DNA from 4 places in the Exiguobacterium sp. s145 genome. Region 1 is predicted to be linked to each of the others. Evidence: riboswitches for the same ligand, from Rfam matches in the RefSeq annotation. Region 1 holds a riboswitch; each other region holds the start of a gene.

Evidence for each region. A riboswitch is a leader RNA that binds a small molecule or an ion and turns the genes downstream of it on or off. The one in region 1 is predicted to bind thiamine pyrophosphate.
Region 2: linked by a shared signal. The riboswitch ahead of KNQ07_RS02925 (ECF transporter S component) and the one ahead of tenA (thiaminase II) in region 1 are both predicted to bind thiamine pyrophosphate.
Region 3: linked by a shared signal. The riboswitch ahead of tenI (thiazole tautomerase TenI) and the one ahead of tenA (thiaminase II) in region 1 are both predicted to bind thiamine pyrophosphate.
Region 4: linked by a shared signal. The riboswitch ahead of thiD (bifunctional hydroxymethylpyrimidine kinase/phosphomethylpyrimidine kinase) and the one ahead of tenA (thiaminase II) in region 1 are both predicted to bind thiamine pyrophosphate.

Annotation. Positions count from the first base shown of each region.
Region 1 covers NZ_JACSMV010000008.1:44,259-52,087, reverse strand. Annotated here, with positions in the region: gene KNQ07_RS08380 (diacylglycerol/lipid kinase family protein) at 301-1,191, opposite strand; gene KNQ07_RS08375 (alanine/glycine:cation symporter family protein) at 1,309-2,784, opposite strand; gene abc-f (ribosomal protection-like ABC-F family protein) at 2,999-4,864, opposite strand; gene KNQ07_RS08365 (DUF1002 domain-containing protein) at 5,143-6,024, opposite strand; TPP riboswitch at 6,216-6,321, shown strand; gene tenA (thiaminase II) at 6,396-7,091, shown strand; gene KNQ07_RS08355 (sporulation protein) at 7,159-7,829, opposite strand, start outside.
Region 2 covers NZ_JACSMV010000002.1:16,047-23,875, forward strand. Annotated here, with positions in the region: gene KNQ07_RS02915 (DEAD/DEAH box helicase) at 1-2,320, shown strand, start outside; gene KNQ07_RS02920 (50S ribosomal protein L25/general stress protein Ctc) at 2,671-3,348, shown strand; TPP riboswitch at 3,440-3,539, shown strand; gene KNQ07_RS02925 (ECF transporter S component) at 3,645-4,220, shown strand; gene KNQ07_RS02930 (ABC transporter ATP-binding protein) at 4,220-5,779, shown strand; gene KNQ07_RS02935 (energy-coupling factor transporter transmembrane component T family protein) at 5,745-6,470, shown strand; gene KNQ07_RS02940 (FAD-dependent oxidoreductase) at 6,559-7,590, shown strand.
Region 3 covers NZ_JACSMV010000002.1:324,358-332,186, reverse strand. Annotated here, with positions in the region: gene KNQ07_RS04810 (hypothetical protein) at 1-36, shown strand, start outside; gene KNQ07_RS04805 (hypothetical protein) at 47-1,126, shown strand; gene KNQ07_RS04800 (C40 family peptidase) at 1,198-1,695, opposite strand; gene KNQ07_RS04795 (MFS transporter) at 1,884-3,074, opposite strand; gene KNQ07_RS04790 (OsmC family protein) at 3,279-3,704, shown strand; gene nagZ (beta-N-acetylhexosaminidase) at 3,710-4,939, shown strand; TPP riboswitch at 4,999-5,101, shown strand; gene tenI (thiazole tautomerase TenI) at 5,192-5,788, shown strand; gene KNQ07_RS04775 (NAD(P)/FAD-dependent oxidoreductase) at 5,785-6,777, shown strand; gene thiS (sulfur carrier protein ThiS) at 6,774-6,977, shown strand; gene KNQ07_RS04765 (thiazole synthase) at 6,981-7,748, shown strand; gene KNQ07_RS04760 (thiazole biosynthesis adenylyltransferase ThiF) at 7,745-7,829, shown strand, end outside.
Region 4 covers NZ_JACSMV010000023.1:14,058-21,886, forward strand. Annotated here, with positions in the region: gene KNQ07_RS13885 (VOC family protein) at 1-363, opposite strand, end outside; gene KNQ07_RS13890 (murein hydrolase activator EnvC family protein) at 619-2,061, shown strand; gene KNQ07_RS13895 (murein hydrolase activator EnvC family protein) at 2,271-3,302, shown strand; partial or broken gene KNQ07_RS16155 (M23 family metallopeptidase) at 3,324-3,557, shown strand; TPP riboswitch at 3,618-3,728, shown strand; gene thiD (bifunctional hydroxymethylpyrimidine kinase/phosphomethylpyrimidine kinase) at 3,846-4,655, shown strand; gene thiM (hydroxyethylthiazole kinase) at 4,636-5,406, shown strand; gene thiE (thiamine phosphate synthase) at 5,396-6,034, shown strand; gene KNQ07_RS13915 (hypothetical protein) at 6,049-6,492, shown strand; gene KNQ07_RS13920 (ArsR/SmtB family transcription factor) at 6,653-7,018, shown strand; gene KNQ07_RS13925 (CHASE3 domain-containing protein) at 7,054-7,698, opposite strand.

The sequences.
Region 1 (7,829 bases):
GACGACGGACGATTATGTAAGGGAACAAGACCCTTTCAAAGTTGTAAGATGCAAAGCATATGTATTTAATATGTATAAATATTTTCTTGATAGAATGATTATAGCATTGCGAATAACACAAAAATATTTCAGTTTCATTGCAAGATTATAGTTGTATAACATATATTGTAATGGAATATTTTTCATTTATTATCTGAATTTATTTTTACTAAAATAGAATATATAGACCTTTTTATGAAAAAAATTAATAGCCCATGACGATGTGTGTCTCACATCATCATGGGCTATAGGCAAAAAGAATTAGTTGGAAACGGGTGCGAAAACAGTTAAATGCTGACTTAAGACCTGAACCGTAACGGGAAGATGACCCGCTGTGTCGCCGTCAGCATTAATCGGAAGACGTTCTTTTGAATCGACATGAACTTCTTTTGTCGTAAAGTATTCGACTTGATCGGCATCGGAAATTTTTCCGGTCAATAATTTCGGTAAGGCCTGTAAGGCATCAAAGAAACCAAGCTGTTTCACGATGAAGACATGTAACAGTCCATCATCCACACGGGCATCTTTTGCGAATGATTCGAAACCACCAACAGAATTAGTCAAGGAAATGATCAGAAGAGGAGTTTCACCGTCAAACGATTTTTCTTCCGCCGTCAGGCGAATCGGATAGGGGCTGTGATCCTTAAAGGCTTTTAATCCTTCGATGAAGTAGGCGACGGAACCGAGTGATGTTTTTTGTTCGACACTGACTTCTTCGACAGCTTCAGCGATTAACCCGACCGCGATGACGTTCATGAAATAATGATCATCATATTTTCCGATATCGAGTGAACGGGAAGGGGCATCCTCTAAGACGCTGATCGCCTCCTCGGGTTCCGTCGGGATGTGTAAGGCACGCGCTAAATCATTGACCGTCCCGAGAGGCACTATTCCGAGTGTCGGACGATGCGCCTGTTCCGCGATACCAGTGATGACTTCATTCACTGTGCCATCCCCGCCCATGGCGACGACAGCGTCATAGTGGCCGAGTGCAGCTTGTGTTGCGAATTCAGTTGCATCGAGTTTTTTTTCCGTGAAGCGTACATCGACTTCCGTAAATCGTTGAGCCAATGTTCCTTCCGCGAGTTCCTCATGTTTTTTACCGAGTTCTTTACCGGACGACGGATTGATGATGAGCATGACTTTTGACACGAATGATTCCTCCTTTAATTCTACCTGTTCCTATTTTCCCAAGATTGCATAAACATAATCCTGGGCAGAAAAAAACCTTGGACATGACTTCTGTCGATGTCCAAGGCAATCCTGAAATTAGCGGCGAGCGATTGGTGGTGGGGATGCTTCTCCTGCTGCCGGACGAACGATTTCTTCTTCGTCCCAACACTCTGTATTTTCGATACCGAGAGCTTTCGCCGAGAAAACAGGATCAAGTCCTTTTTTCCGTTGTTCCTGGTAATCGTTGATGACTTTCAGCGCGATGCCACCTAAAAGTGAGATGGCTGTCAAGTTGATCAAGGTCATACCGGCCATGAAGAGGTCGGCAAAACTCCAGACCATTCCGAGACTGAGAACAGATCCGATGAAAACGAAAGCCATTGTCGCAATCCGGAATCCGAAGACGGCAGCCGGACTGTTTTTGATGAATTCAATGTTCGTTTCGCCGTAGTAATAACTGCCGACAATAGAACTGAAGGCAAACAGGAAAACACAGACTGCGATGAAAGCCGGGGCAACAGCTCCAAGCTGTTCGCCTAAAGCATTTTGTAACATCGCAATTCCTTCACCGTTTCCGGCAGCATAGCTGTCACTCAACAAGACGATGGCAGCAGTTGCTGTACAGACGATCAGTGTATCGAGGAAAACACCCAGTGTCTGGAGGAACCCTTGTTTTGCAGGGTGCGAGACTTCAGCCGCAGCAGCAGCATTTGGTGCTGAACCCATTCCGGCCTCGTTCGAGAAGAGACCCCGTTTAACACCAAGTGAGATAGCTGCTCCGACAGATCCGCCGACGGCTTGTTCGATGCCGAATGCGCTCTTGAGAATCATCATGAAGACAGCAGGGAGTTCCGTGAAGTTCGTGATGACAACGAAGAGGGCAGCGATCAGATAAAGACCCGCCATAATCGGGACAACGACGGCAGAGAATTTCGCAACGCGGTGAACACCGCCAAAGATGACGAGTCCTGTCAAGACGACGAGAACACCGCCGATGACCGCTTTGTTGATCCCGAAGGCATTGTCAAAGGCCGCAGCGATCGTGTTCGATTGGACCGAGTTGAAAATCAGACCAAATGTGACGGCGATCAAGATGGCGAAAATAACGCCGAGCGCACGGTTTTTCAATCCTTTTTCGATGTAGTAGGCTGGTCCGCCGCGGTAAGCGTTGGTTTTACTGTCGCGGACTTTGTAGACCTGAGCGAGCGTGCTTTCAATCAAAGCCGTTGCTCCACCGAGCAAAGCGACCATCCACATCCAGAAGACGGCACCGGGACCGCCAAGCGTGATGGCAATCGTAACGCCGGCTAAATTACCTGTTCCGATCCGGGTAGCGGCACCGATGAAGAACGATTGCAACGAAGTGATGCTTTCTCCTTCATCATCCGTTGTTTTCTCATTTTTATCGAGTGTGACGCGGAACATTTCTTTTAAGTACCGGAACTGAATGAATTTTGTCCGGATGGTGAAGTAGATGCCGACGCCGATTAATGCCGCGATTAAAACATAAGACCATAATAAGTTGTTGGCAAAATCGACTCCTGATTGTACTGCTTGCTGAAAGGCATCCATCTGAAAAATTCCTCCTCATGTGTTGTGGTAAAATGGCTATACGCTAAATTATACGAATTTTCAGATAATTAGCAAGAAAAATTTTAAAACTTTTTTTCAAAAACTAATCAAATTAATTATTTAGAATGTAAAAGGAAACTTGATTCAGAATAAGTAAAAAAAGACCTGTCGATGATTATGACAGGTCAAAACAGTTTATTCTGCGTCAAAACAATCATTCCACAGCAAGGAATTGTTCATAGAGTTCGTCAATCTTTTGAACCAGCTCTTCCCGACTGGTAGAAAGTTTCATCAATGCTTCGTAATCGCTTGTCTGTTCCAGTCGTGACTCCAGTAGAAAAAGCTCCTGCTCTGCCTGCTGAATTGTCTCTTCGAGTTGCCGGGAGGTTTGCAACGGGATCATCGAAGGTGACGGTTGAGATGATTTTTTATTTGAAGAAAGTTGTGTCGGTTCAGCGGCAGGGGACGCGACAGTCCGTTTGCTTGTTGCATACGCATAAGGGCCGTGATACAGTGTCGGTGTTTGTCCGAGCCAAAGTGTTTTCGTAAACAGCCGATTTAAAAAGTAGCGGTCATGCGAAACAGCGATCAGCGTTCCGTTAAACGATTCAAGCGCCTCTTCGAGGGCATCCCGTGATTCGATGTCGAGATGGTTCGTCGGTTCATCAAGGATCAAGACGTTTAATTCCGAGTTGACAAGGATTGCGAGCATCAGCCGCATACGCTCGCCTCCGCTTAAAGCGGTCACAGGTAAAAAGACACGGGGTCCAAAAAATAAAAACTGGGCGAGCCGTTTACGGGCTGTCCCTTCATCACATACGATGTTTGACCGGAAGACATCGATTAACCGTTGATCGTCAGGAAAGTCGATGTGTTGGGATAAATAGCCGATTTTGACCGAAGGACCTTGGGAGATGAGACCGCTCGTCGGTTGAATATGACCTAACAACAATTGCAACAGAGTCGTTTTCCCACTTCCATTGGCACCGACGATGGCCAAGCGATCCTTGGCAACGATATCGACGGTTAAGGAGTGAAACAACGGTGACTCGGTGAAGGAAACGCCGACGTCCTCCAGACGATAGACCGTCCGGCTTGTTTTACCTTGTGCCGTAAACGTAAGATCCGGTGTCTCGGCCTCAAGCTTCGGACGTTTGATCCGTTCGATTCGATCCAGCGCACGTTCCATTGATTTTGCCTTCCGGAACAGCTTTTCGCTTGGGGGAGAAGCTTCATTGGCCCACTGCCGGAGACGGCGGATCGCGTCCTTCATTTGCTTGATCTTTTTTTGCTGTTCCTGATAGGCATGGAATTGTTCAAGTAAAAGACGTTCTTTTTCCGTCATGTAGTACGTATAGTTTCCATGGTAGAGCCGGACTTCACCATCTTCGAGTTCGGCGATGCTCGTCACGACCGTATCAAGAAAGACGCGGTCGTGAGACACGAGTAAGACGGCGCCGGCATAGTGTGCTAAAAATGACTCGAGCCATTCGACGGCGTCCAGATCGAGATGGTTAGTCGGTTCGTCAAGAATCAACAAGTCAGGTTCACTTAACAGCATCCGTCCGAGACAGATTTTTGTTTGTTCACCGCCGCTGAGCTGATCGAACGGACGATCAAGTAACGGATGAAGCCGTAAACCGTTAATCATCCGGTCGACTTTAGACTCCAGTAAATAGCCGCCTTGCCGCTCGAATGCTTCGGTCACCTTCGTGTACTGGGCAAGCAGTGACTCGAGTTGATCGGTTTTCGTTGCCATCTCTTGTTCGAGCCGGTGCAACGATTGCCGTAAGTCGAGCAGCGGGGCGAACGCGGTCCAGAGGACGTCAAGACCGGTCATGTGGGGATCGAATACCGGCAATTGTTCCAAATAACCGATGGATAGCCCGCTTTTTTGGTAGATGGTTCCGGTGTCAGGTGAATCAAGCCGGGCCAGTAAACGCAGGAAAGTCGTTTTCCCGCTCCCGTTACGTCCGATCAAGCCGATGCGGTCATGTGACTGGATAAAGAGGGACACATCCGTTAAAATATCGTCGCCTCCGAATTGTTTGGACAGGTGTTGGATGTCGCAGATCATCATATGAATTTTCCTCTCTGACGCATCAAAAAAAGGAGAGCGCAAACAGCACTCTCCTTCACCAGTGGAAGATGCGCTTTGCTTTATTTTTCAAGTATAGAGTTCTTCAAAAAAGGACAGACTAGTCCCTTAGAACGCCATTCCATGAAAAATCGCGCGCAACAGATACAGTTGTTCCATCAACCAATGCTTACACGCAGCAAAACCCATCTTTCCACACCACCTTTTCTCATTCGATGACTCTATTTTACCATGCCACCGGGAATGAAAGGAAGAGCAGATTATTTAAATAAACCGGCGATGGAATTAAAGAAGGCACTTAAACCGTCAAACAGTTTGGCAAAAAATCCTTTTGTTTCTTCCGATGTCGCAAAGGACTGGATGTTTTGTCCGGCATCCTTCAGTCCCGTCTCAATCTGTCCCCAGTTAAGATCAGCTTTTTCCATTTGGTTAAACAGACCGGTCAAGCGCTCCATTTGGGCATCGGACAGATTGATATTATTGTTTTGAATGACTTGGACGATGACATTCTCGATTTCGACTTTCGTCTCCGGTTTTTGCTTCGCGATTTCGGCTTTGATTTCGTTCATCAAGTCGGCGACTTTATCCGTCCCGACGGTTTTTCCGACATCTGATGTGACCGATAATTCTTGTTGGGCTAAATCTTTCCGTTCATCCGTCAGTTTGATACCGGTCTCACTTGACGTTTGATCATAGGCTTTCATGATACCAGTCAAGGCAGATGTACCGGTTACTTTATAAGGGGAAGTAATCGTAATGTCGGCATCGGTCACACCGGCCGTGACCAGCGCATTCAAATACATGTCTTTTGTGACCCACGTGATATTTTCGGTTGCGACGGACAGACCGTCGCCTTTTTCAGCCAATTCGATCTTGGCGGAAGAATACATATTGCCGCCGCGTTGGGACTGGGGAATGTTTTTTCCGAGATATTTTTCCTCATCGGCAGACGTCGCGATGATCGGAGTGATGCCTTCCGGTGCATTGAGGCGGGACAACACCCATGCTTTATCCTTTGCTCCGAGCGATTCACCGAGTGTGATGATCGTTTTGTCGACGACCTGTTCGGCAGATGCGGCAGTAGGCAGTAATAACGTCGTGGCAAGTAATGCCGAAGCAGTCCATGTGATGGTTTTATTCATTGTCAGATTCCTCCGTAAGTTAAGTATCAGGTACTAATTTCAGTCTAATCGACCGGTGACGGAAGAGAATCGGTCTCAAGGACGAGCCGACATCGACCTTCCGTCATGTTCATTGTACAGAAAAACAATGGAAAGAAGGGGAGCAGGTTCAGAATTGAATGAAATCATGTTACACTTGAAACAAATCAAATAGCGACCACTAGGGGAGTCAGTAGGCTGACTGAGACGACGGAGACGTGCGGACCCTTTGAACCTGATTAAGTTTGGACTTACGGAGGGAAGTGGCGTGACAGATCCTCTTTTTCTGGTCTTTTCACGTCATACCTGACATCAGGTGTGGCGTTTTTTTGATGAAAAAAGGAGGAAGAAATATGAAATTCAGTGAAGAAATCCGGCAAGCGGCAGGACAGTATTGGGACAGCAGTTTTACGCATCCGTTCGTGACCGGTCTTGCAGACGGGACATTGCCGGAGAAGAAATTCCGACATTACGTACTCCAAGACGCCTATTACTTAAAACATTTCGCGAAAATTCAGGCCCGTGCCGCGTCCAAGGCACAGGATTTCGTGACGATTGCAGAGCTCGCGGAACATGCGACATCGACCTATGCCGCAGAACTGAGTCTGCACCAGTCGTTTTTTAAACCGCTTGGGATTTCGGACGAAACATTAGCCCGGTTTGAGCCGGCTCCGACCGCATACGCCTATATTTCACATATGCACCATGCGAGCGAAGGGACGCTCGGGGAGACAATTGCTGCCATCTTACCGTGTTACTGGCTCTATTATGAAATCGGACAACAGTTACAGAGCGCTGTACCGGCTTCACCGATTTATCAACAATGGATTGCGACATACAGTTCGGACTGGTTCGAGCGGGTAGTCTTTGAACAGATCGAGCGTTTGAATGAGCTGGCAGCGCAAGCAAGTGATCAAGAACGCACCCGGATGAAGCAGCATTTCGTCAGAAGCTGTTATTACGAATTGATGTTTTGGGAAATGGGCTGGACGGAAGAGACATTTGAAAAAAGCCTGGCACAGATTATTACAACGACATCATTGAAATAAGACAAGACAACGTAAAACACCGGATTCGCTTGTTGGCGGATCCGGTGTTTTATATAGAAAAGATAAATCAGCTGTGGTGTTCAATCAAATCTGCGAGGCGTTGTTTCACCAGCGACGGATTGGTTAACTCCTGATTGGATAATGAAAGTTTCGTCATCGTTTCGTCCGTACCCGCCATTTCGCTGAACAAAGAGCCGAGGCTGTGGGCACGACGGTCGATTTGAAGAACGATATCGATTCCGGACCGGTCCTGCAGCAAGATGACTTCGATTTCATCCAGTTTATGCGCATAATGCGTGCCGCGGGCAGAATATTCGAGTTCCTGCGCGATCGGTAAATCTTTTCGGAAGCGGCCCGGTAATTTTTCTGTATCTGCTTTCTTCAAACGGAATCCGAGATCTTCCATCGCTTCCAGAATGACGGATTGATAGTCGTTTGCCTTGACGACGACCGCATCATGATCGGACGGATCGACTGCTTGCGCGATATCAAGACCGGTCTCAATCCAGGATTTCGATTGACTGACGGAGAGGGGGGTATTAAAAGGAACCTGCAGCGTGAACGGAATTTCGCGTTCGACACCGGCTTCGATCGTAAACGGTGCTTCATTTAACACAAACCGATCCAGTGTGAATGTCGTGAATGTCTTGCTGTCCCCAACTTCCTGTTTGTACTGGGTGTTGAAGGCGAGATAAATCCGTGCGATTTCCTGATTGACGTTACCGCCTTTGATATGGA
Region 2 (7,829 bases), on a different contig from region 1:
ATTAATCCGTCCGTTTGCGACGACGCGGCAGACCGAAGATGCCGCGGTGACGGCTTATTTGCAAACATTAAGTAAAGCGGAACGGGCAAAAATCAGATTTGATGTCAACGGTTCGGCGATTGTGATGGAAAGCATCACGGCGCAACAACGTTTTATCATCAGCCCAATGTATTTTGACCGACTTTTACAAAGGCGTGACCACTTACGGAATCTTGCCGATGTCTGGCTCAGTCCCCCGCTCAAACAACGGCTCGTCAGCGGTCCGCCGACGGTCGAGCTGGCGCTGGACCGGGAAGCTGGTGGACTTGAACTGCTCGTGACGTTTATCTATCAGGGAGTTCGGATTAATCCGTTGCAAGAGACAGATTGGCTCGGGCGCGATGTATCGCTCGAAGGAGCCGTCCTCCGCTACGTGACGGAGAGTGGCTTCCTCGAGCGGAACGGTCGCTATCGATTAGAGGAAGAAGCGGCGGAATATCAATTTCTGAAAGGTTTGCTCGATCCCCGTGTCGTTTACGGTGAACTCGTCGTTCAAGTGACGGAAAGTATCCGCCAATCCTTACCGAACGGACCGTTCCATCCGCGGATTGATGTCGACACGACGGACCGCCTGGATTGGTTAACCTTCCGCTTTTCCATGGACGGGATTCCGGAAACGGAACTGAAGCGGGTCCTCGCGTCACTTGTGACCCGGAAAACGTACCACCGCTTAACGAATGGTCAGTTCGTCTCCTTTGAGACACGAGCCTTTCAACAATTGCAACGTCTGTTTCGGCAACTCGAAGCCGCGGAACAGGATCAACTCGACGCGGTGCTCCGGATGCCGACCCTGCCGAACCTCAAACATCTGGTCGGCGCCTCCTTCTTGCATGTCCATAAACAATTAACAGAACGATGGCTCGAGCTGAAAAATGGAACAGGAGTCTACCTGAACTTCCCGGAAGTACTCGACCGCCACTTGTATCCATATCAGCGGGCAGGGATCCAGTTCATGGCGAATCTCGCCGGACACGACGGGCACGGGATTTTAGCGGATGAGATGGGACTCGGGAAAACGATTCAGGCGATTGGGTATCTTGAGACGCTGCCGCCGGGACGGGTCTTAATTGTCGCCCCGGCCTCCCTGCTCCATAACTGGCAGGCGGAACTCACGCGATTTGCCCCGACGAGAACGGTCCATCTGTTGACCGGAGCGCGAAAGCACCGCTTGGACCAAATCGAGACAGTACCAGCGGACGGGATTTTTTTGATTTCCTACCCGTCGTTACGAGCCGACATGGAGGCACACCAGGCCGTCGAATACGACGTCGTAATTTTTGATGAGGCACAACATCTGAAGAATCCGGCGTCACAAACCGCTGTCCGCTTGCGCCGGATTCGGGCGAAACGTCGGTTTGCCTTGACCGGAACGCCGCTTGAAAACCGGACCGATGATCTCTGGTCGATTTTCCGAGTCATCTTCCCTTCCTTGCTGCCGGACTTACAGACGTTTCAAACGTGGTCGCATGACGAGATCAAACGATTCATCCGTCCGTTTCTGATGCGGCGGACCAAAGATGAGGTGTTGCAGGATTTACCGAAGAAGCAGATTGTCCATCACTATACAGACCTTGGCCCGACACAGAAAAAGCTTTACGCCTCCTACTTATCTAAACTGCAACTGGAAACATTGCGTCATTTGGATGAAACGAAACGTGAGGACCGGATTAAGTTGCTGGCCGGTTTGACCCGCTTACGGCAGATTTGCTGTGATCCGGCGCTGTTTGTCGAAGATTATACAGGCGAATCCACAAAACTCGAACGTCTGCTGACGTTAATTGAAGAAAAATTAGCCGCCGGACACCGGATCCTGATTTTTTCCCAGTATACGAAGATGCTGGCCCGGATTCGGGAACGACTGGCAGCACGACAACGTGCCCACTTTCTGCTGACGGGTGAGACACCGGTTGAGGACCGGGTCGCACTGTGTGAAAGGTTTAATGCCGGTGAAGTTGATCTCTTCCTGATTTCCTTGAAGGCCGGCGGGACCGGTCTGAATCTGGCGACGGCAGATACCGTCATTTTGTACGACAGTTGGTGGAATCCGGCCGTCGAGCAACAAGCGGCTGACCGGGCTCATCGATTGGGACAGCAGTCACCGGTCGAAGTGATCAAGCTGTTGATGACCGGAACGATCGAGGAAAAGATGGCGGAATTACAAGATCGCAAAGCGACGATGATTGATGCCGTCTTATCGGATCAGAAGCCGGATATTTTAACGATTCGTGAACTCGTCCGTCTGCTCGATTCCCCCGCTTTTATCGATTCAGCAGGTGAGTAACCACACAAATCAAAGAAAATCTTAAAAAAATGAAGGACCTTCAATCCGTTGTCTATCAACAGGTTTGAAGGTCTTTCGACAATCAAATTCAGAAAAAAAGGTTTTAACTTTTGAAAGATAGGGGTATATCTACATTAGCACCGTATAACACGGTCGCTTTTCAATTATTGTTTCTCAATATCAGCGTAATGACCTGGGAGAGAAATGCTACTTACTCACTTCGTTTTTCATTTCTGAATGAAATCCAGTTGAACTAGCATTTAGCGCATGAATTTCTGTTGGAACCTATTGTTCCACTCCTACATTCATTACCTTTTGAGGGCTATACCAAATTCAAGGGGGAAATGAACATGTCAGTAACATTAAAAGTAGAAGAACGCGAAGTACGCCCGCGCTCACTTAGAAAGCAATTACGTCATGAAGGAAAAGCTCTTGGTGTCGTGTATGGCTACAAAGTGGAAAGCACACCGATTTCATTCGACGAAAAAGAATTGGTCAAAGTTGTCCGTGATCACGGCGAAAACGTCTTGGTTGCTCTTCAAATCGGCGGTAAAAAGGTCAACACATTGATCAACAAACTCGATATGGACATCTTTACACCAACAATCAAACACGTTGAATTCATCGCTGTTAAAATGGATGAAGAAACAGAAGTCGAAACGGATATCGTCCTGGTCGGCGAAGCAGCTGGCGCGAAACTTGGCGGATTCCTTTCACAAACACTCTTTAAAGTAACAGTTGCCGCAACACCAGATAAATTACCGGAACGCATCGAAGTGGATGTAACGGAACTTGCAATCGGAGATTCGATTACAGTCGCTGATCTTCCGGAAGAAAAAGATTTCCGTGTCGTCACAGAAGGTGACATCCAAGTTGCAGCGGTCGTTGAATCGACACTTGAAGCTGAACTTGAAGAAATCGAAGAAGCAGAAGCTGAGGCACAAGCAGCTGATGCGGATACAGCGACAGACGATTCAGAACAAACTTCTGAAGAGCAAGCTGAAGAAAACAAAGAAGATAAAGAGTAATCTTTTCTCCCCTCCCCTCGTGGGAGGTTTTTTTATGCATATTGACAAGTCGCGGCGACAGCCGTACAGTGAAGAAGGTACACATCATTGACACATCCACTAGGGGAGCCCGCTCGGCTGAGACGATTTACTTCGGACCCTTTGAACCTGATCTAGTTCATACTAGCGTAGGAAAGTGGAGCGGAATCCTCGTGCTCTTTTTCTGCATCTTGCAGGTTACACGACCGCTCTCTTTTCATAGAGGGCGGTCTTTTTTGTGGTTTCTTTGTGGGTGTGCATTCAAAGGAGAAGTGATTATGAACAGTTGGAAAATGAAAGAAATCATCGTCATGATGATGCTCGCCGTAGCTTGTGGTGTCCTCTACTTAGGATGGTCGACGTTATGGTTGCCGATCTCGGCCATCTTTGGACCGGTCGGAGCAAACTGGATGTTCGGCATCTGGGTCATCGCCAGTCCCCTTGTCGCCTACATCATTCAAAAACCAGGCGCGGCATTGATTGCAGAAGTCGTCGCTGCTGCCGTCGAGTTGTTTACAGGGAGTCACTTCGGTTTATCGGCTTTATTGATTGGACTTGCGCAAGGCATTGGCGCTGAGGTTGCTTTTCTGTTAGTCGGCTACCGGAACTTCAACACCTTCACCTTGATGCTGTCGGGCATGTTTGCGGCTGTCGGAAGTATGGTCTATAGTCTGGTCGTCAATGGGTTCGCCTACTATACGACGACGACACTGCTATTGACGTTTTCCCTGCAACTGGTCAGTGGGGCATTACTTGGCGGATTGCTCGCGAAAATCATCGTCGACTCACTCGTCAAGACGGGAACGCTGAACGGTTACGCCGTCGGACGACAACAGAAACGGCGGGCTGCCTGATGTGGTGCCGGAATCTGACCGTCCGCTATCCGGATCAAGACCGAGATGTTTTAAACGACTTGACCGTGTCGCTCCGGCAAGGAGAGACGACCTTATTGATTGGTCCGAGCGGCAGCGGCAAAACGACCTTCTTGCATACGCTTGCCGGTCTGATGCCGGAAACGATTGAGGCGGAAGTCACCGGTGAATGGCGCGCAGACGGAACCGTCGGCATGCTGTTTCAACAGCCGGACGATCAGTTTTGCATGCAGACGGTCGGGGCGGAAATCGCCTTCAGTCTGGAAAACCGGAGTATTCCCCGCGATGAAATGGAAGAACGAATCAGAACGGTGTTGAAACGGGTTGGACTCGACCTCGCCTTGACGACGCAAATTGCCGGACTGTCCGGCGGGATGAAACAACGGCTTGCTTTGGCCTGTGTGTTGGCACTCGAACCGGACATCCTGTTACTCGATGAACCGACGGCGCAACTCGATCCGCACGGCCGCCGATTGATGATGGAGCTGATTGAAGAATTGCATCACAATCCGAACGTGACACTGGTGTTGATCGAACATCAACTGGAAGAATGTGTGACGTTTGCTGACCGTGTGTTGGTCTTTCGGGAAGGACAGCTGAGGCTTGACGGTTCCCCGCTTGAAGTCTTCGAAGAGAAACGGGAGGAACTGATCCGGCACGGTATCATGTCGCCATTGCTCTATCCTTATACACTCGAGACGATTCCGCTGACGGTCGCAACAGCGCGGTTTCTGAATAACCCGCCCGTCGCAAGACGTCCGGTGGCAAACGAAACGACGTTTGATTTGACCGATGTGACGATCACGCATGGCAAACGGGTGATTCTCGACCGGATTTCGCTGACCGCGTCCGCCGGAGAATGGATCATGCTCGTCGGACGCAACGCTGCCGGTAAAAGCACCCTGCTTGAGACGCTGGCAAAACTGTTGCCGGCGCAAAGCGGGACGATCAAGCTGTTTCAGACACCTTTGAAAAAATGGCGGGACCGGACGTTTTACCGGCAAGTTGGTTTCGTCTTTCAGCAACCGGAGTTTCAATTTCTGAAACAGACGGTCGCCGATGAACTGGCCATCAGCTCTCCGTCAACGGCACGAAGTCAAGTAGCTGACGCCCTGCAACACTACCGTTTGGAGGATGTCGCCGCTCAGTCCCCGCTTGCACTCAGTCTCGGGCAAAAAAGACGCTTAAGTGTCGCGACGATGTTGCTGGAACGAAAAGCTGTCCTGTTACTCGATGAACCGACCTTCGGACAAGATGCTGAGACGACCGCTCAGATTCTCGATGTGTTACACCAAGCCCGGGAAGCGGGAACTACGCTGATCATGGTGACGCACGACATGGAGCTGGTCTACCGTTACGCCGACCGCGTTGTCGTCATCGGCGAGAAGCACATTCAATTTGACGGGGCACCGGATGAATTGTTCCGGAACGAATCATTGCTTGAGCATAACCAGTTGATCCGCCCGGTATCGGTACGCTATCAGCAACTCGAGGAGGTGAAACACCGTGCAGGAAAACAATTCGCTGCTCGCACGCCTTAATCCCGCCGTGAAGCTCGGAACACTGGTGTATGTCATGCTGTTGCTGATTACGACGTCACGTCTGCCGGTGACAGTCGCCTTGCTTCTGTTTGCAGCCGTCGGTGTAGCCTGTTCCGGATGGAAGCTGTCCACGCTGGTCTTCCGTCTTGTGCCGTATACGGTATTATTTTTGCTGACGTTTTGGATGATGGCGGCGTTCGGAAAAGGGGAAACGGAACTGTGGGCGTTCGGTTGGTTCCGGATCACGGAAGAGAGTCTTGCTCATGCCTGGCTGGTTGCAACGCGGATGCTGGCTTTTGTCCTGCTGAGCATAACGTTCGTCGCAACGACCGATCCGACCCGGTTCGTCATGAGCCTGATTCATCAATGCCGGCTACCGGTCCGTCTGGCTTACGGATTTTTAACCGGACTTCGCTCCATTCCGATTTTCCGTCAGGCGATCCGGACCATCCGTCAGGCACGCCGAATCCGGCAACAACGGTCGATTTGGCCGTGGCAGACATTTTTCGCAATCAGTCTGCCGCTGTTTACGACGAGTATCATCCGCTCGGAACGGATTGCGATTGCGATGGAAGCCCGTCAGTTTCGGGTCGAACGGACCTATTATGTCCGACCGGTCGTCACCCGCGTTGATGGATTGTTTTTCGGTCTCGTCTGCATCATCACGACGTCGCTTCGCCTTTTTGTCTGACAAGCAGAAGATTATGTCCACTCAGTTGAGGGAATCATATTCTCAGATGCAGAGAATTCAAAAAAAGCAGGTGAATGTCGTGAAGCGAATGGTCTTAGTCGGCGCAGGTCATGCGCATTTAGAATGCATAAAACAAGGGAGTCATCCGGAAATCGACTGGATTGTCGTCACCCCCTCCCGTTATCAGTATTATTCCGGCATGTTCTCCGGATTAGCAGACGGCACCTATACACTCGACGAAACCCGCATCGATGTCAAAGCATTATGTGAACGGCACGGTAAGACATGGATTGAGGACCGGGTCATGCGGATCGATGCCGCGGGCAAACAGGTCATTTGTCAGTCCGGACGGGTCGTCCCATATGATATCGTGTCCTGCAACATCGGTTCGAGCGACTGGGAAGCAAGCACCCCGATTCATGTCACGATCAAACCGAACTATCGGGTGGAAGATGCGTTCCAGACGTTCCGGAGTGCCGACTCCCCTGTCATCGTCGGCAGTGGTGCAGCGGCAGTCGAGATGGCCGCATCCTTTCAGTCAAACGGTACACCGGTCACCCTGATTCATGAAGAGCCGTTGCTCAGCGGTCATCCGGCAGGTCCGGAACTGGCCGCGCGACTCGATCAGCTGGGCGTCAACCGAATCGTGGACCGGTTCGAAACGCTGGACGGTCAAACGGCGCACTTGCGGTCCGGGCATTCCATTGAGACAGATGCCGTCTTATTTTTAGGCGGCGCCAGTGCAACCGAACTGTTCCGGGCATCCGACTTGTACTGTGATGCGCGCGGATTTTTACTGGTGCACGAGACACTGCAGTCGCTCGAGGATCCGTCGATTTTTGCCGTCGGGGACTGTGCGACTCTGACCGCATACCCGGAAACACCGAAGAATGGGGTGACGGCGGTGCGCCAGGCTCCGCTGTTGCTTCAGAATTTAATCCGGTTCGTGAACGACGAACCGTTACGGACGTTTCGACCGCAACGGTATTATTTGACGCTGCTTGCACTCGGTCATCGCCAGGTCACCTTGCTGTACGGCCGATTTTACCGAACCAACCGGCTCAGCTGGTACTTCAAACAATGGATCGACCGACGATTCATTAAGAAATATACGGTCTGAATCAACAGGCAGAAAGGTGAATCGCTCATCTTTTCTGCCTGTTTTTCGTTTAGGGAATATGTTTAAAAAAAGGAAGATGATCTCGTGAACATGGTAATATAATGGATAATTCATTAAAGGAGGAATTATCATCAAGAATAATGTACGGATTCTCGCGCTTCTATCCAGCATCGTGTTAACCGGCTGCGGGCAAGAACGTTTGCTGGATCTTCAGCCTGTCCCTTCCAATTGGTCCGCCT
Region 3 (7,829 bases), on a different contig from region 1:
AGCCTGCGCTTATTAAAATGGAAAATTTCGGTCTGAGGAGGACGTCATGCGAAAATTTAAATTTGTACTTATACTGGCTGTTGTCAGCTTCTTGACGATAGGTATCTATACCATATTTATTCAATCGATTGATGAATCGGACTTTATCGTTGAGACGGTCAAAGGCGACCCGAAACAGCAGGCTGTCCGTTCCGTTCATGCAGAACTTCATGATCAAGGGTTAAAAAAAATGGATTATAAAGTTGGATTAGACGGTCGTGTCCAAAAGACGGAGGATAGTCTAGTTAGCGGTTTGTTTGAAAGCCCATTTGATGAAAAAAATGCACCGAACGATTTCCGACGCTTTATGCGTAACGATTACGTCATTACGCTGGAACAGGATGGAATTTCATATGCGACGGGTGCGCCAGACAATGACAAATGGGAGCTGCAGTACTGGGAAGACGGCAAGCAGCGTGTCGTCAAAAAAATATTTCCGGCACCTGCTGAAGCTAGGAAGCTAGGAAAAACCGAGCTTTATCCGTATAAACGGATTGGAAACAGTATGTATGTTATTGCGCGAGATTATGAATCCGAATCAAAAACATTGTTATACAAAATTGATTTAAAAAACGAAACGATTCGAAAAATCAATTTACCATTTACCTCTAAAGATGAGTTCTATCTTCTAGGAATCCATGATGAAACGATTGTTTATTATACGTCGGAAGGTGTAGAAGGATCAGATGAGACAATAGAAAAAGTATATATGAGCGACGGAAAAACATCTCAACTTTTAAAAGGATTAAAGTCGGTTGGTGCTAACCAAACCGAACTGAGTGCGGATGGAACAAAACTGATCCTACTTGAACGCGAACCAAAAGATTTAATATGGGCAGTTTATGATCTGGCATCGAAGAAATCGACAAAATATAAGATAGGTATCCCGTTAGTATTAGATGAGTCTGGATTAGGTGAGTATACCGAGCTGAAAGATGATTTGATTTACACGGCGAATCGAACTGGTGACGGTGTTATCAATGTCCTTGTCGTCGACGCAATATCAAACCGCGTCTTGTATGAGGGAAACATCAAGGACAAATTAAAACGAGCAGAAACTACACTCAATGAACTTGTCTTGAACTAACGAACAACTTTAATAACTCCAAAAAAACGCAATCCGGAACTCTTCAAGAGTTTCAGATTGCGTTTTTTGTTTCACTGATACGATTTGATGATGATGTCCTGTTTCGTGTAGTAACTCCATGTCAGGTCCTGCGATTCAACCTTTTTCGTCGTCACGGCAACAAACTTGTTTTTCCCGGTGTAGATTCCGACGAAGTTCGGTGATTTCGCCTTTTTCGCCTGGACGAACAACAGATCGCCCGGGACGGCTTTTTTGAATGTGACCGTCTTCAGCGGCATAGCGGCTTGTTTCGCAATTGTCCGCTCGAGTGTCAGACCGCTTTTTTGATAAACGTATTGTGTGAAGCCGGATGCGTCAAAGCCTTTTGTTGTCGTCCCGCCTTCTTTATATGGTGTTCCGATCAAAGACGTCGCGAGTTTCGTAATCGCCGCTTTCTTTTTTGCAAGTGCTTTTTCTGATAATGGTTTCGCTGTCTCGCCTTTAGTCGGTGTTGCAGCAAATGTCGTGACCGGACTAACCGTCGCTGTCAGTAAGAGGGCTGTTAATGGAAGGGCATAATACGATTTCATAGTAAAATCTCCTTTTTCGTAAGTGGGATGAACAACTGACTTTACCGTACCATGCCGATTGGAAAATAAAGCAACAAATTAGATACGTTCACCTAACAGTGTTGTAAGGTTCGGTCTGAGTCTCCGCTACAAAAAGACGCCCGTTCCGTGTGCCTCACGAGAGGACACCATGGAAACAGACGCTTTTTTTATGAATGTTGATCGAGCCGGTGACTGACCGCCGTCAACGCAGCTGCGAGTATAGCAACGGCACCACCGACAAGGGCGATGTTCATGATCGGACCGTTTGCATACACGAGTCCGCCGAGTGCGGAACCGAAGGCAATCCCGACGTTGCTTGCGACCGGCATCAGGGAAGCAGCAAGCCCTTTCGCTTCCGGATTAAACTTTTCTGCCAGGTCGATCAGATAAATTTGCGTCGACGTCGTCAATAAAATCGACATCAAGGACATCAAGGCAATGTTGATCAGGCCAAGCGATACCGACGCTGTCGTCACGTAGAGAGCAGCGAGGACGATCGCCTGAACGATGAAGACGAACCGGAGACGGCCGATCGGATTCCGACTGGCGATTTTACCGGCCAAGATGTTACTGAAGATCGAGACGACACCGTAAGCGAGTAAAATCGGACTGATCCAGGCTGACGGCAATTTCAGTTCCAACTCAAGCACGGGCACGAGATACGTATAGACGACGTATGTCGCACCGAATCCGAATGAGGGAATGAAAAAGGCGATCATGATCCGTGGATTGGCGAGTAAACTGAGCTGTTCGCGGATCGAACCGGATGATTCCGATTGCTGGACTGGAACGACTTTCAAAACAGCAAGCAGAGCGACGACACCAAGACTGCTCGTCAGCCAAAACGTGGCAGAGTAACCGGCATGTTGTCCGATGAATGTGCCAATCGGCACACCGAGGACGTTTGCCATCGTGAATCCACCGAAGATGAAGGAGACAGCGACGCCGCGTTTCGCGATCGGCACACTGTCGCTTGCGACGACCATTGCCAGTGAAATCAGGACACCCGTCAGAACAGCCGTCACGATTCGTGACAACAGCAACAGTTCATAATTCGGTGCGATCCCGCTGCAGATATTCAAAATGATCCAGACGAAAATCAGACTGAGCATTAACTTCCGCCGTTCGAGGTGTCCGGTCAAGGACATCGTAATCGGTGTTCCGATGGCGAAGGCGATCGCAAAGGCGGAGACGAGTGTCCCGGCTTTTGCAATCGTGATGTTCAGACCGTCCGCAATTTCAGATAAAATACCGACGATGACGAATTCGCTTGTTCCAAGGACAAACGTCAACATGGATAACGTCGCGATTAACAGCCAGTCGGCTTGACTCAAACGAGTCGATGATGATGATGACATAAATAATTCCCCACTTCTGGCGCCTGTGCGCAAAAAAACTATCGTTTATCAGAATAGCATGATTTAACAAGGGCGGAAACCGGATTTGCCTGACACAGAAAAAGAAGCATTATTGTGAATAGACAGTCAATTTCACCTGTCACAGATTCGGGTATACTAACAGAGTAGGAAACATCACTTAAATCAGAAAAGGACGTGATCTTGATGCAAGCAACAGTCACTTGGAATCACAAGATGGGTTTTAGCGGGGAGACCGAATCCGGACATCACTTAGCGATGGATGCCGCGCCAGAAAACGGCGGAGACAATCAAGCACCCCGGCCGACAGAGCTCCTTCTTCACGCCGTCGCCGGTTGTACAGGCATCGATATCGTCTCAATTTTAGAAAAGATGCGTTTGACGCTGACGTCATTTGAAATGGATATCGAAGGCGAACGGGCGGATGATCATCCCCGGCGTTTCACGACGATTTCAATTCATTACCGGCTTGAAGGTGATTTACCGGACGATAAAGTCCGCCGGGCGATTGCCTTATCAAAAGACAAATACTGCTCGGTCTCACAATCGCTGAACGCAGAAATTGAAGTCTATTACTCGATCAACGGCGTCCGGAACGAGGAACCGATTTGAAACGGATGGTTCCTGTTCTGTTGGCAAGTGTCCTCCTCGCCGGTTGTGCTGACGAGCCGGCACAACCGGTCGAACCGCAACCGAAGCCGGCGAAGAAAACAAAGCCGCCGCAGCCGGATCGACCTTCTGCTGCTGAGCGGGCAGAGAAACAACTTAAAGAAACCGTCTCGAACATGTCGACGGCGGAAAAAGTCGATCAGTTGCTGTATATCGGTGTGACGGGAACAGCTCTGACACAAGCCGACCGAACGCTGTTGCAGGATCATGCACTCGGTGGTGTGCTGTTACTCGGCGGCAACATCACGTCGACCGATCAACTGAAAACCTTTACGGCAGCGATTGCTGAAGCCCAACCGGCTGATGCAAAAGCGTTTCTCGGCTTTGACGAAGAGGGCGGACGCGTCAGTCGGGTCCCGGACGCACAGCTCAAATTATCACCGAGTCTGTCGTTCGGTCAAAAAAATGATCCAGCATTGATGAAGGAAGTCGGACAGACACTTGGTTCGATTTCCCGTTTTTACGGCTTTAATATGGACTTCGCCCCGGTTCTTGACGTGAACAGTAATCCGGCGAATCCGATCATCGGCGACCGGGCACTCAGTGCGGATCCGCAACAGGTCGCACGGCTGGGTGTGCCGTTGATGCAGGGAATGAAAAAAGAAGACATCGTTCCGGTCGTCAAACATTTTCCGGGACACGGTGACACGACGGTCGATTCCCATGTCGGTCTGCCGCGGGTCGATGCGACAAAAGCGGAACTCGAACAGACGGAACTGGTCCCGTTCAAGCGGGCGATTGAAGAGGGGGCCGAGATGGTCATGGTCGCGCACATCCTGTTCCCGGCCCTCGACAAAAACCGTCCGTCTTCATTGTCAAAACCGGTCATGACCGGCGTCTTGCGGGATGAACTGAAGTTTGACGGAGTCATCATCACGGATGATCTCGTCATGGGAGCGATTACGGAACAGTACGGTCTTGCCCAGGCCGCAAGTCTTGCGCTTGAAAACGGTGCCGACATGGCGATGTTCTCGGCTCCGGGTGCGTATACGTCCGTCCACAAGGAAATCATGGCACGGATCAAACAAGATAAATTGTCGAGAGCCGATCTCGATCAGAAGGTCATCCGGGTTTTACGCTTAAAACAAACGTATGACTTGTCGCAAACGAAACGTGTCGACGAATACCAACGCTTGATCGAGCAGGTCAAAGCGGTCGAAGCGGACATGCGACATTAATCAAGGGTAGAACAAATCGGACTACCCGTGGTAAACTACAGGCGTACCACACAAATCAATATCTACACTAGGGGAGTCTCGCAGCAGACTGAGACGGAAGTATCCGGACCCTTTGAACCTGATCTAGTTCGTACTAGCGGAGGGAAGTGGATTCCGATCATTCATAGAGGATGCGACGGCTGTCGCCCTTTTTTGTAGGACCACTCCATCAGTTCATGGGGTGGTCCTTTTTCGTGTGGAAAGGGGGAAATGATGAGCCAGTTACATCTGATGACAACCGGTCAACAGGGCTGGGAAACGCTGGAACATACATTACCGGAACTCGCGATGCGTGTCGACCGGATTCATCTGCGGGAACCGCTTTGGTCCGCACGGGAGTTGGTGACCTGTATTGAGTTTTTAATGAAACGCGGGGTGCCGGCGGAACGATTAATCGTCCATGACCGGCTTGACGTCGCTCTCGTCACCGGCATCGGGATTCAACTGACGACACGCAGTATTCCGGTCGATCGTGTCCGGAGCCGTTTTAAGGAACTGCGGATCGGTCAATCGGTCCATTCGCTGACGGAAGCGGCAGCAGCAGAACAAGCCGGTGCGGATTACGTGATGTACGGTCACATTTTTGAAACCGGATCAAAACCCGGTGTACCGCCGCGGGGACTGCATGCCTTAAAACAGATTGTCGAGCAGGTCTCGATTCCGGTCATTGCGATCGGCGGCATCAAACCGGGCAACGTTCAGGAGGTCATTGCGACCGGTTGTTTGGGCGTTGCCGTCTTGTCGGGGATTCTCGGGCAAGCGAATTCGCTTAAAGCAGCTGACCGGTTCCGGGAGGTGATGCAACGATGACACGACCGGATGTCTTAATCATCGGGACCGGCATGATCGGTTTGACGCTCGGCTATGAGTTGCTTAAACGCGGACAAACTGTCCGTTTACTTGACCAGTCGACAGCCGGACAAGGGACGACACGGGCAGCGGCAGGGATGCTTGCGACAGACGAAGAACTGCCGGAACCGTTACACGAACTGGCGGCGCTGAGCCGGACGTTGTATCCGGAGCTGGTCCGGCAATTGTTGGACGAGACCGGTCTCGGGAGCGGTTATCTGGAACAGCCGTTTTGCCTGCATCGAGGAAATCAATTCTTGACGTTCGAACAAGTTGGACAAATCGATTCCCGATTAGTGACGCAGGCTTTACGGAGCGCGATCGAACGACGGGGCGGAGTCATTGAAGAAGACACATCTGTTTCGCAGCTCGTTCGGGACAAACAGCGGATCATCGGCGCCGAGACGAACCGGGGTCTGCGGACAGGCAGACAAATCATTGTCGCCAGTGGTCGTGGATCGGAAGCCGTGTTACGTTCGATCGGCATCACAATCGATACATGTCCGGTCAAGGGGGAATGCCTGTCCGTGCGCCTCATGACCGGATGGCTCGACCGGACACTATTTAATGAACAGGTGTACCTCGTTCCGAAAGCAGACGGACGAATCATCATCGGAGCGACGGAACGGTCCGGGGATGAATCGACGACCGTCAGTCTCGACAGTATTCGTTTGTTAGTGAATCAAGCCATCAGGCTCTATCCGCCGCTTGCGGAAGCTGTGTTTGTCGAAGCGTGGGCCGGCGTCCGACCGCAAACCGGTGACGGTCTGCCGTATCTTGGACCGGTGGACGGCATCGAAGGATTATTCGTCGCAACCGGTCATCACCGGCATGGCATCTTACTGGCACCGGCGACGGCGACTGTGCTGGCAGATTGCATCATGGGGCAAAAACCGAAAGTGATGTTGGGTGCTTTTAGTCACCAGCGACAGGGGGAGAAAACGAAGTGAACATTCGTTTAAATGGAAAAGACTACGCATTGATCGAAGAAACGACGACGTTACACGACTTATTGCAACATCTGGCGATTGACGGAAAAATCGTCATCATCGAGCAGAACCGGCAGATCATCGATCGGTCCCGTTATCCGGACACGACCGTCCAACCCGGTGATGTCGTTGAAATCGTTCATTTTGTAGGAGGAGGATGAATCATGTTAGAAATCGGTGGAAAAACATTTGCTTCACGCTTGTTACTCGGAACGGGAAAATATCCGGATGCAACGACGCAACAACAGGCGGTCGAAGCATCCGGGACGAACATTCTGACGTTTTCAGTCCGACGGCTCGACGTCTTTGCCAAAGGACAGACCAACCCGCTCGCGGCACTTGATTTAAACCGCTACGATTTGTTGCCGAACACGGCGGGTGCAAAGACGGCGGAGGAAGCCGTTCGCCTTGCCCGACTTGCCCGCGCATCCGGGATGTGCGATATGGTCAAAGTTGAAGTGATCGGGTGCGACAAGACGTTATTGCCGGACCCGGTTGAAACGTTGCGGGCGTCAGAGGAACTGATCAAGGACGGTTTCATCGTCTTACCGTATACTTCCGACGATTTATTGCTGGCGCGCCGGCTCGAAGAACTCGGTTGTCATGCGATCATGCCGGCCGCATCACCGATCGGTTCCGGTCAGGGGATTCTGAATCCGCTTGCGCTCAGTTTTATCATCGAACAACTGACGGTCCCGGTCATCGTCGACGCCGGCATCGGTTCACCGGCAGACGTGGCTTACGCAATGGAACTCGGAGCGGATGCTGTCCTGTTGAATTCAGCCGTCGCCCACGCCGGAGATCCCGTTAAGATGGCACAGGCGATGAAACTGGCGGTCGAAGCGGGGCGCCTCGGTTTTGAAGCGGGACGGATCGAGAAAAAACGGTATGCGACGGCAAGCAGTCCGATGACCGGGATCAGCCGACCGTGACGGATCGGTACAGCCGGCAAGTCCGATTTCGTCCGATCGGACAAAAGGGGCAGGATCAAATGGCGGATCGTCACGTCGTCA
Region 4 (7,829 bases), on a different contig from region 1:
ATGACGGGGGTCCATATAGATTAATCGTCGGCCGAGCGGAGTTTGACGGTAGGTGTCCTCTAAAAATGTAATTCCCCGTTGTTTTGCTTCCAAAATGGCTTGGTCCAAATCATCAACACGATAGGCAATATGATGAACGCCTTTTCCCCGTTGTTTTAAAAAGCGGGCAATCGGACTTTCCGGACTTGTCGGAGTCAACAATTCAATATGCGCATCTTCAAATTCAATGACAGCAATATTAGACGCAACCCCCGGTGTCGGATTGCTGTACTCACGAATTAACGTTCCTCCTAAAACGGTCGTATAAAACGTAATCGCTTCCTGCATATCCCGAACAGCGATGCCGGTATGATCTAAATACATAACAGTTCCTCCTTTACTTCGATAGTCATAGTGTGTCAAACTCTTTTCCAACACGCAATGAAGAAGATCCGGTTGGGGTGTCTGGATAGGAGCGAAAAGAGAACTTATCCAAAATGACATCTCACTGAAATATAATACAAGGAAAATGAATGCTATAATCAAAAACGTTCTTATAATTTTTAAAAAGTATTACTAAATTTAAATATCATCACTCGATTACTTATATAAACTACACAGAAAAAGAGGGAATACTACATGAAAAAAACGTTCGCGTCGCTCATCGTTTCGGCACTTATTCTTTCATCGACTCCTCACTTCGTAGCAGCAGATGACTTAAGTGAACAAAAAGCTAAAAACGAACAGAAGCAACAAGAAAATGCCAAAACACAAAAAAACTTAGAATCGTCCGTTAATCAAGAAGGACAAAAAATTTCCAAGACTCAGCAAGAAGTTAACCGCTTGGACGAAGCATTAAACGAAAAAATGTTTGCAGTTGAAACAAAAGACCGTCAGATCAAAGCAACTGAAGCAGAAATCGTTGAACTTGGAAAGCAGATCGAAAAGTACAAAGCGAAATTAAAACGCCAAGAAAAACTGCTTGGTGACCGTCTTCGTGTCATGCAAGAAAATGATGGGAACTCCATTAAATGGGAAGAAGTCATTTTTGGATCAAAAGATGTCGGGGATCTGGTCAGCCGCGTTTTAGCGGGGAAATCCATCTCACAACAAGATGATAAAATGATTACCGATTATCAAAACACACAAAAAAAATTAGCAGCTGCTCAACAAGAATTAAAAGATAAAAAAGCAAAACTTGTGACGGAGAAACAAGAGTTGAAACGTCAACAAGCGGAACTTGAGCAACAGCTCAAAGAACGTAACAAACGCTTAAAAGAACTCCGGAAACAGAAAAAGAAATTTGAAACTCAGTTGATGGATGCAAAAGAAGTACAACAAATTTTGATCGCGCAAGAGCAAGCAATTGCAGCTGAAAAAGCAGCTCGCGAACGTGAAGCACGAATCGAAAAAGAGCGTCAAGCGCAAGCGGCACGTGAAGCAAAAGCACGTGCAGAAGCACAGGCAGCACAAGCAGCAGCGGCTCAAAAAGCAGCAGCTGAACAACAGGCGGCAGAAGCAGCCGCTGCTAAAGCAGCAGCCAAAGCGGAACAAAAATCGTCAACACCTGCTACGTCGACGAAACAATCTACGCCATCTGTGACTGTGCCGAAAGCAGCACCGGCACCAACACCGGAACCGGCAGCACCAACACCTGCTCCATCATCTTCTTCTATGTTTATTCACCCGACAAGTGGATCAATCACACAAGGATATGGTTCAGCAAGCGGTTCGAACGGTTATTCTTTCCACAATGGAATTGATTTCGGAGCGCCGGTCGGTACGCCGATTGTTGCAGCAGCAACAGGAACGGTTATCACTGCATCAAGTGGTGGTCCGTACGGTAATCATGTCATGATCGCACACCAATTAAATGGAAAAACATATACAACGGTTTACGCGCATATGAGTTCATTAAATGCACATGCTGGACAACGTGTCAGTCAAGGACAACAAATCGGTGCCCTTGGCAGCACAGGGAATTCAACAGGCCCGCACTTACACTTTGAAATTCATGTAGGTGGTTACAGCTACAGTGCTTCAGGACCGGCGAATTCTGTAAATCCAATGTCGATGTTATAATTACGGAAAAAGCGATTGCTATGGCAATCGCTTTTTTTTGTGTGTCTTGATCAAAATGAAAAATGTTATATTACAAAAAAACGCTTTCACTTGAAACATAAATGAAATTTTACTGAAACTATTACGATGCTATAATCAATCTCAGACATAAATACTTTGAATTAACTACTTTTCAAATAAGAAATCATACATAAGTGAGGAAATGAGACATGTTAAAAAAATTGTTGTCAACGGTATTGTTAGGAGTGTTGCTCGTATCAACTGCGCCGACTTCTGGTCATGCTGCAACGATTAAAGAAAAGAAATCTCAAAATGCGACAGAACAGCGTCGATTGGAAAAAGCCATTAAAAAGCAAGAAGCCAAAATATCGGCGGAACAACGCGAAATCAATAAAATTGATGCAGCGATTAATGAAAATATTTTCCGGATTTCCGAAAAAAATAAGCAGATTAAACAACTAAACCTTCAGATTGAAGATCTGGAAGCGGAAATCGTCCGCTATGAAATCATGCTCACACGTCAAGAAGAGTTGCTCGGAGACCGGTTACGTGTACTTCAAGAAAACGACGGTAATTCGATCAAATGGGAAGAAGTCATTTTTGGTTCGAAAGACCTGGGGGATTTATTCAGCCGTGTCATGGCCGGTAAAAAAATCGCCGAACAAGATGATAAAATGATTTCTGCTTATTTGGAAACACAGGAAAAGCTGGCGGAAATGAAAAAGAACCTCATCACTAAAAAAGAAGAGCGTGTTCAAGAAAAAAAATCATTGCTCATTCAAAAGAAACAATTAAAACAACAGATGAAAGAACGGAGCGCAACCCTGAAAAAATTACGTAAAGGGAAGACGAAGTTTACGACAAAACTGTTGAGTGCCAAAGAATTACAGGCGACTTTAGAAGCTCAAGAAAGAGCGATTGCGGCAGCAAAAGCAGCAGCGAAAGCCGCCGCAGAAAAAGCGGCGGCCGAAAAGGCAGCAGCGGAAAAAGCAGCAAAAGCAGCAAAAGAAGCAGCAAAATCAAAGCCTGAATCAAGTGAATCAACGGTTGTTCCGACTCCTGTCAGCAGTGGACCGACCGGATCGGCGAAGTTTGTTCGTCCGGCTTCGGGTGGTGTCTCACAAGGATTCGGACCGGCCAGTGGAGCGAACGGTTATACTTTCCATAACGGTGTCGATTTCAGCGGACCTGTCGGATCGCCAATTCGTGCGGCGGCTTCCGGAACAGTCATTACGGCCTGAAGCGGCGGACCTTACGGGAATCACGTCATGATTTCCCATTTCCTTGACGGTCAAGTGTATACAACGGTGTACGGTCATATGAATTCGTTATCGGTTTCAGCAGGTCAAACGGTCACTCAAGGTCAAAGGCTTGGTACTCTTGGGAGTACGGGTAATTCGACAGGACCGCATTTGCACTTTGAACTGCATATTGGTGGATATCAATATAGCGCGTCAGGACCTGCTAACACGGTTAATCCACTTGGATACTTGTAAAAACGAGCTTCGGCTCGTTTTTTTGATGGTGCTGTGATACAGTGAAAAAGAATTTAAATTACGAGCAACTAGGGGAGCTGGAGGAGTCCGGCTGAGAGGAAAACCATTCTGTTTTCGACCCTGTCACCTGAACTGGATAATACCAGCGTAGGAAAGTTGAGATCGAAGACATGATTACTTTAACCGGTGAACCTGGTTATTCATGGCGTCGTCTGCTTTTTTACAGCGGACGGCGCTTTTTGTTGTCCGTTTTCTCCTTATTTGCTCACGGGAAAGTGAGGAATTGGAATGAAACACGTATTAACGATCGCCGGATCCGACTCCGGTGGCGGAGCGGGAATTCAGGCGGATTTAAAAACATTTTCAGCACTTGGTGTATATGGCATGAGTGTCATCACGGCGATTACGGCACAAAATACATTGGGTGTTCAAGCGGTTGAAGACGTCTCTCCCGAACTTGTGGAGGCACAGTTAACCTCGATTTTTTCAGATATCCGTGTCGATGCCGTCAAGATTGGAATGGTTTCTAATCAGGAAACGATTCAAGTGATTGCCCGACAACTGGAAAAGTATCCTCTGCCGATTGTTCTTGATCCGGTCATGGTCGCAAAAGGTGGCCATGCTTTGTTACAACCGAATGCGGAACAGGCATTGCTCGAACAGCTGTTACCACTTGCGACCCTTGTGACACCGAATATTCCTGAAATCGAGCGGATGATCGGTGGAACCGTCCATTCACTTGCTGATATGAAGCAAGCAGCGGTCAAGCTGATTGAACGACAAACAGGAGCTGTGTTGCTCAAGGGCGGGCATTTGGAAGGGCAAGACGCCACTGATCTTTTATATACGGACGAACGGTATGTTGTCTTTGAACAAGAACGGATTGAGTCCCGTCATACGCACGGGACAGGCTGTACGTTGTCCGCTGCTATCGCTGCCAACCTGGCTCTTGGTCATTCACTGGAAGACAGCGTCCGTTATGCGAAACGTTATGTGACCGAAGCGATTCGTCACGGTTTTGCTCTTGGACACGGAATTGGACCGACACATCATTTTCATGAACTTTGGAGGGATACACATGCTACGACGCATCCATGATAAAAAACCATTAATTCATCATTTAACGAATACCGTCACGATCAATGATTGTGCTAATATGACACTTGCGCTTGGAGGATCTCCTGTCATGGCAGAGGACCTGCTCGAAGTCGAAGAGATGGTTGGTCTTTCAGACGCCGTCGTGATTAATACAGGAACCATCAATCCGGACATGCGCAAAGCACAGCTGCTAGCAGGGAAAACGGCTAACCGGCTGGGGAAACCGGTCATTTTGGATCCGGTGGGCGCGGGAGCCACGACATTAAGAACGGATTTTATGAAACAACTGATGGAGGAAATCACCTTTACGGTCATCAAAGGAAATGCTTCGGAAATTAAAACGTTGCTTGGACAGGCTGCTCGAACGAAAGGGGTCGATGTGGCGGAAGGAGAATCACTCGATCTTCAAAGTGTTCACGCCTTCGCTTCCCAGACGAAACAAGTCATCGTCGTCACCGGACCCGTTGATTTTGTGACAGATGGAGTCCGTCAACATCATTTGGACGTCGGAACAAAACGACTCGGCCAAGTGACGGGAACAGGATGTATGACCGCTTCCTTGATTGCGACTTTTTTGGGAGCAGGATACGATCATTTCGACGCAGCTGTATTTGGGACGTACGCCATGGGAAAAGCAGGGGAAACGGCCGGAAATCGTCCTGGTATCGGCAGTTTTCGGACCGGATTGTTTGATGCGGTCAGTCTGATGACAGAGGAAAGTTTGCCGGAGGTGCAGATGAATGGACAGTGAATACTTGATTTATGCAGTGACGGATAGACGTCTGCACCCGCATCTTCCCTTGGAGGATGCTGTCGAAGCAACGATTAAGGGCGGTGCAACGATTGTTCAATTACGGGAAAAAGAGATGTCGGGTAAGAATTTTCTCGAATCAGCCGTTGTACTGAAGGATCTGACTGCCAGTTATAATATTCCGTTGATTATCAATGACCGGATCGATATCGCTTTATTAGTCGAAGCGGGCCTGCATATCGGTCAAGATGATATTCCTTTAACGGAAGCACGTCGATTGTTACCGACGGCGACGATCGGTGTTTCCGTTTCAACGGTCGAACAGGCTGTGGCAGCAGAGCAGGACGGTGCAGATTATTTAGGAGTCGGGTCACTTTTTCCGACGGCGACGAAACAAGATGCGACATTCATGTCACGTGTGACATTAGAGCAAATCAGGAAAGCCGTTCGCATCCCGTTAGTAGGCATCGGTGGAATTAGCGAAACAAATGTATCGTTACTTGATTCTCTCGTAGATGGATATGCCGTGGTGTCCGCTTTGTTTGCCAATCCGGAAATTGAACGAACGACGAAAAAGTTTAAACAGACCGTCGAACAAGTGCGTCAGAGCGTTTCAGACAGGGTATAATCCTTCTAGAGGTGATGGTCGTGAAATGGCAGTCTGTTCGATTTCGAGGACGATGGATTCGATATAAAATCGAACCGCAAATCATTCGAGTCGAAAATCGCGGGAAATATCATTTAGGGGCAGCTCTATTTCCTTTCCCGAATCGTTATTCCTATCAACTGGCGGTCTTATTAAAGAATAAATACCAGCAACAGTATAAACGTTCCTTACTCATTCAAACGAGTTCCATCGCAACGGAAATCTGGGGACACACACATCTGGACATTTTTTACCGGATGCTGCTGCCGCTTCCGTTACCCCGTTTTTTACGGAAACGTTACCAGGAGCGTTTGAAAAGTACAGGTGTGATTGATATCGGTGTACGTGCCGTCGATTCCAATCGTATCGTATGGGATATCGGAAATTTTTTGGGCGGTTGGTTCTTTTATGCCGTCTCAAGACGAAACCGTGACAAATGAACAGGTCTGCTTTCCGCTTTGGATGAACGGGAAGCAGACCTGTTTTGTTTTTCGATGTTCAGTTACCGGATTTAAAGGAGTCAGTCGTTGGAGTCTTGGAGTGATTTCCTTGCAATTCATTTGAAACGATGGTGGAATTAAAGGGAAAGAGGTGATGACTGTGGATGCACCACGTTGTGAAACGATTGCGATTGATCAGGTACGTGCGCAAGAGATTGAGCAAGTCGTCGATACGATTCCGACGACAGATATCGGAAAGTTATTCAAAGTCCTGTCAGATGCCACGCGTCTGCGGATTGCTTACGCCTTAACGGTAGAAGAGGAACTTTGCGTCTGTGATGTCTCGGCTTCGGTAGATTGCTCGATTGCAACAGCTTCTCACCATCTCCGCACCTTGCTGAAACAAGGTTTGGTGAAATATAGAAAAGAAGGTAAGGTCGTCTACTACTCGTTGGACGATCACCATGTCTCATCGCTCGTCCATCTGGCCATGGAGCATGTAAACGAGGGGAAAGCGTCCTCATAAGTCTGCTCCATCACAAAAACAAACACGCATCGTTCTTACGGACGGTACGTGTTTGTTTTGTTTTCGAGAATTGGTTTGGACCGGTGAAATAAAATAATGGTCGTTGCGATTAACAAAAAAGCTAAAATGGATAAGCTGAAGCACATCCGTTTATATTCTGCCGTCATTTCAGTAGTCAATTCCAGTTTTTGCTCCAGATCACGATATAATTTGTCTTTGATCTGCGACAGATCTTCAAGAATTGTTTGAGTCGTTTGAGTCGTTTGTTTCGCCAACTTTTTCGCACGTTGCGGATGATCTGTTTCGTAGACGGTAAACACCTCTTGAATCTCTTCTTCCCACGCATTGTTGCGTGACAATAAATCTTTTACTGCCCCGGGGGTCTGATTGGAGGAATTCAGTAATCGTCGTAAATCATGAACTTTAGAGGTGGAAAAATAGTATTGTTCGATGTAACGATCATCTTCGTATAATAGCAGTCCCCGAACAGCATTCGCCCGGTCGCGATTATGCTCTATCAGTTGGTCCACTTGTTTAATCATTGGAATGTCCTGTGTATGCATCTCTGCCGTCAGCTTCGAAATCGTACGATACCCGCTGAGAGCGTAGAGGAGGGGGATCGAGGCAAACAGGCTGACGACTAGAATAAGGATGATGCGGTGACGCCATAATTGATTCATACAATTCGTCCTTTTTTTTACAAAACGTAATGTCATTAGCTTAACCACTATTTCCCAAAAAGTGAAGGATTCTTCAGAAAAATGTGGAACATTTTCTTTGGATTCGCGTATTATACACAAAAAAACCGCTA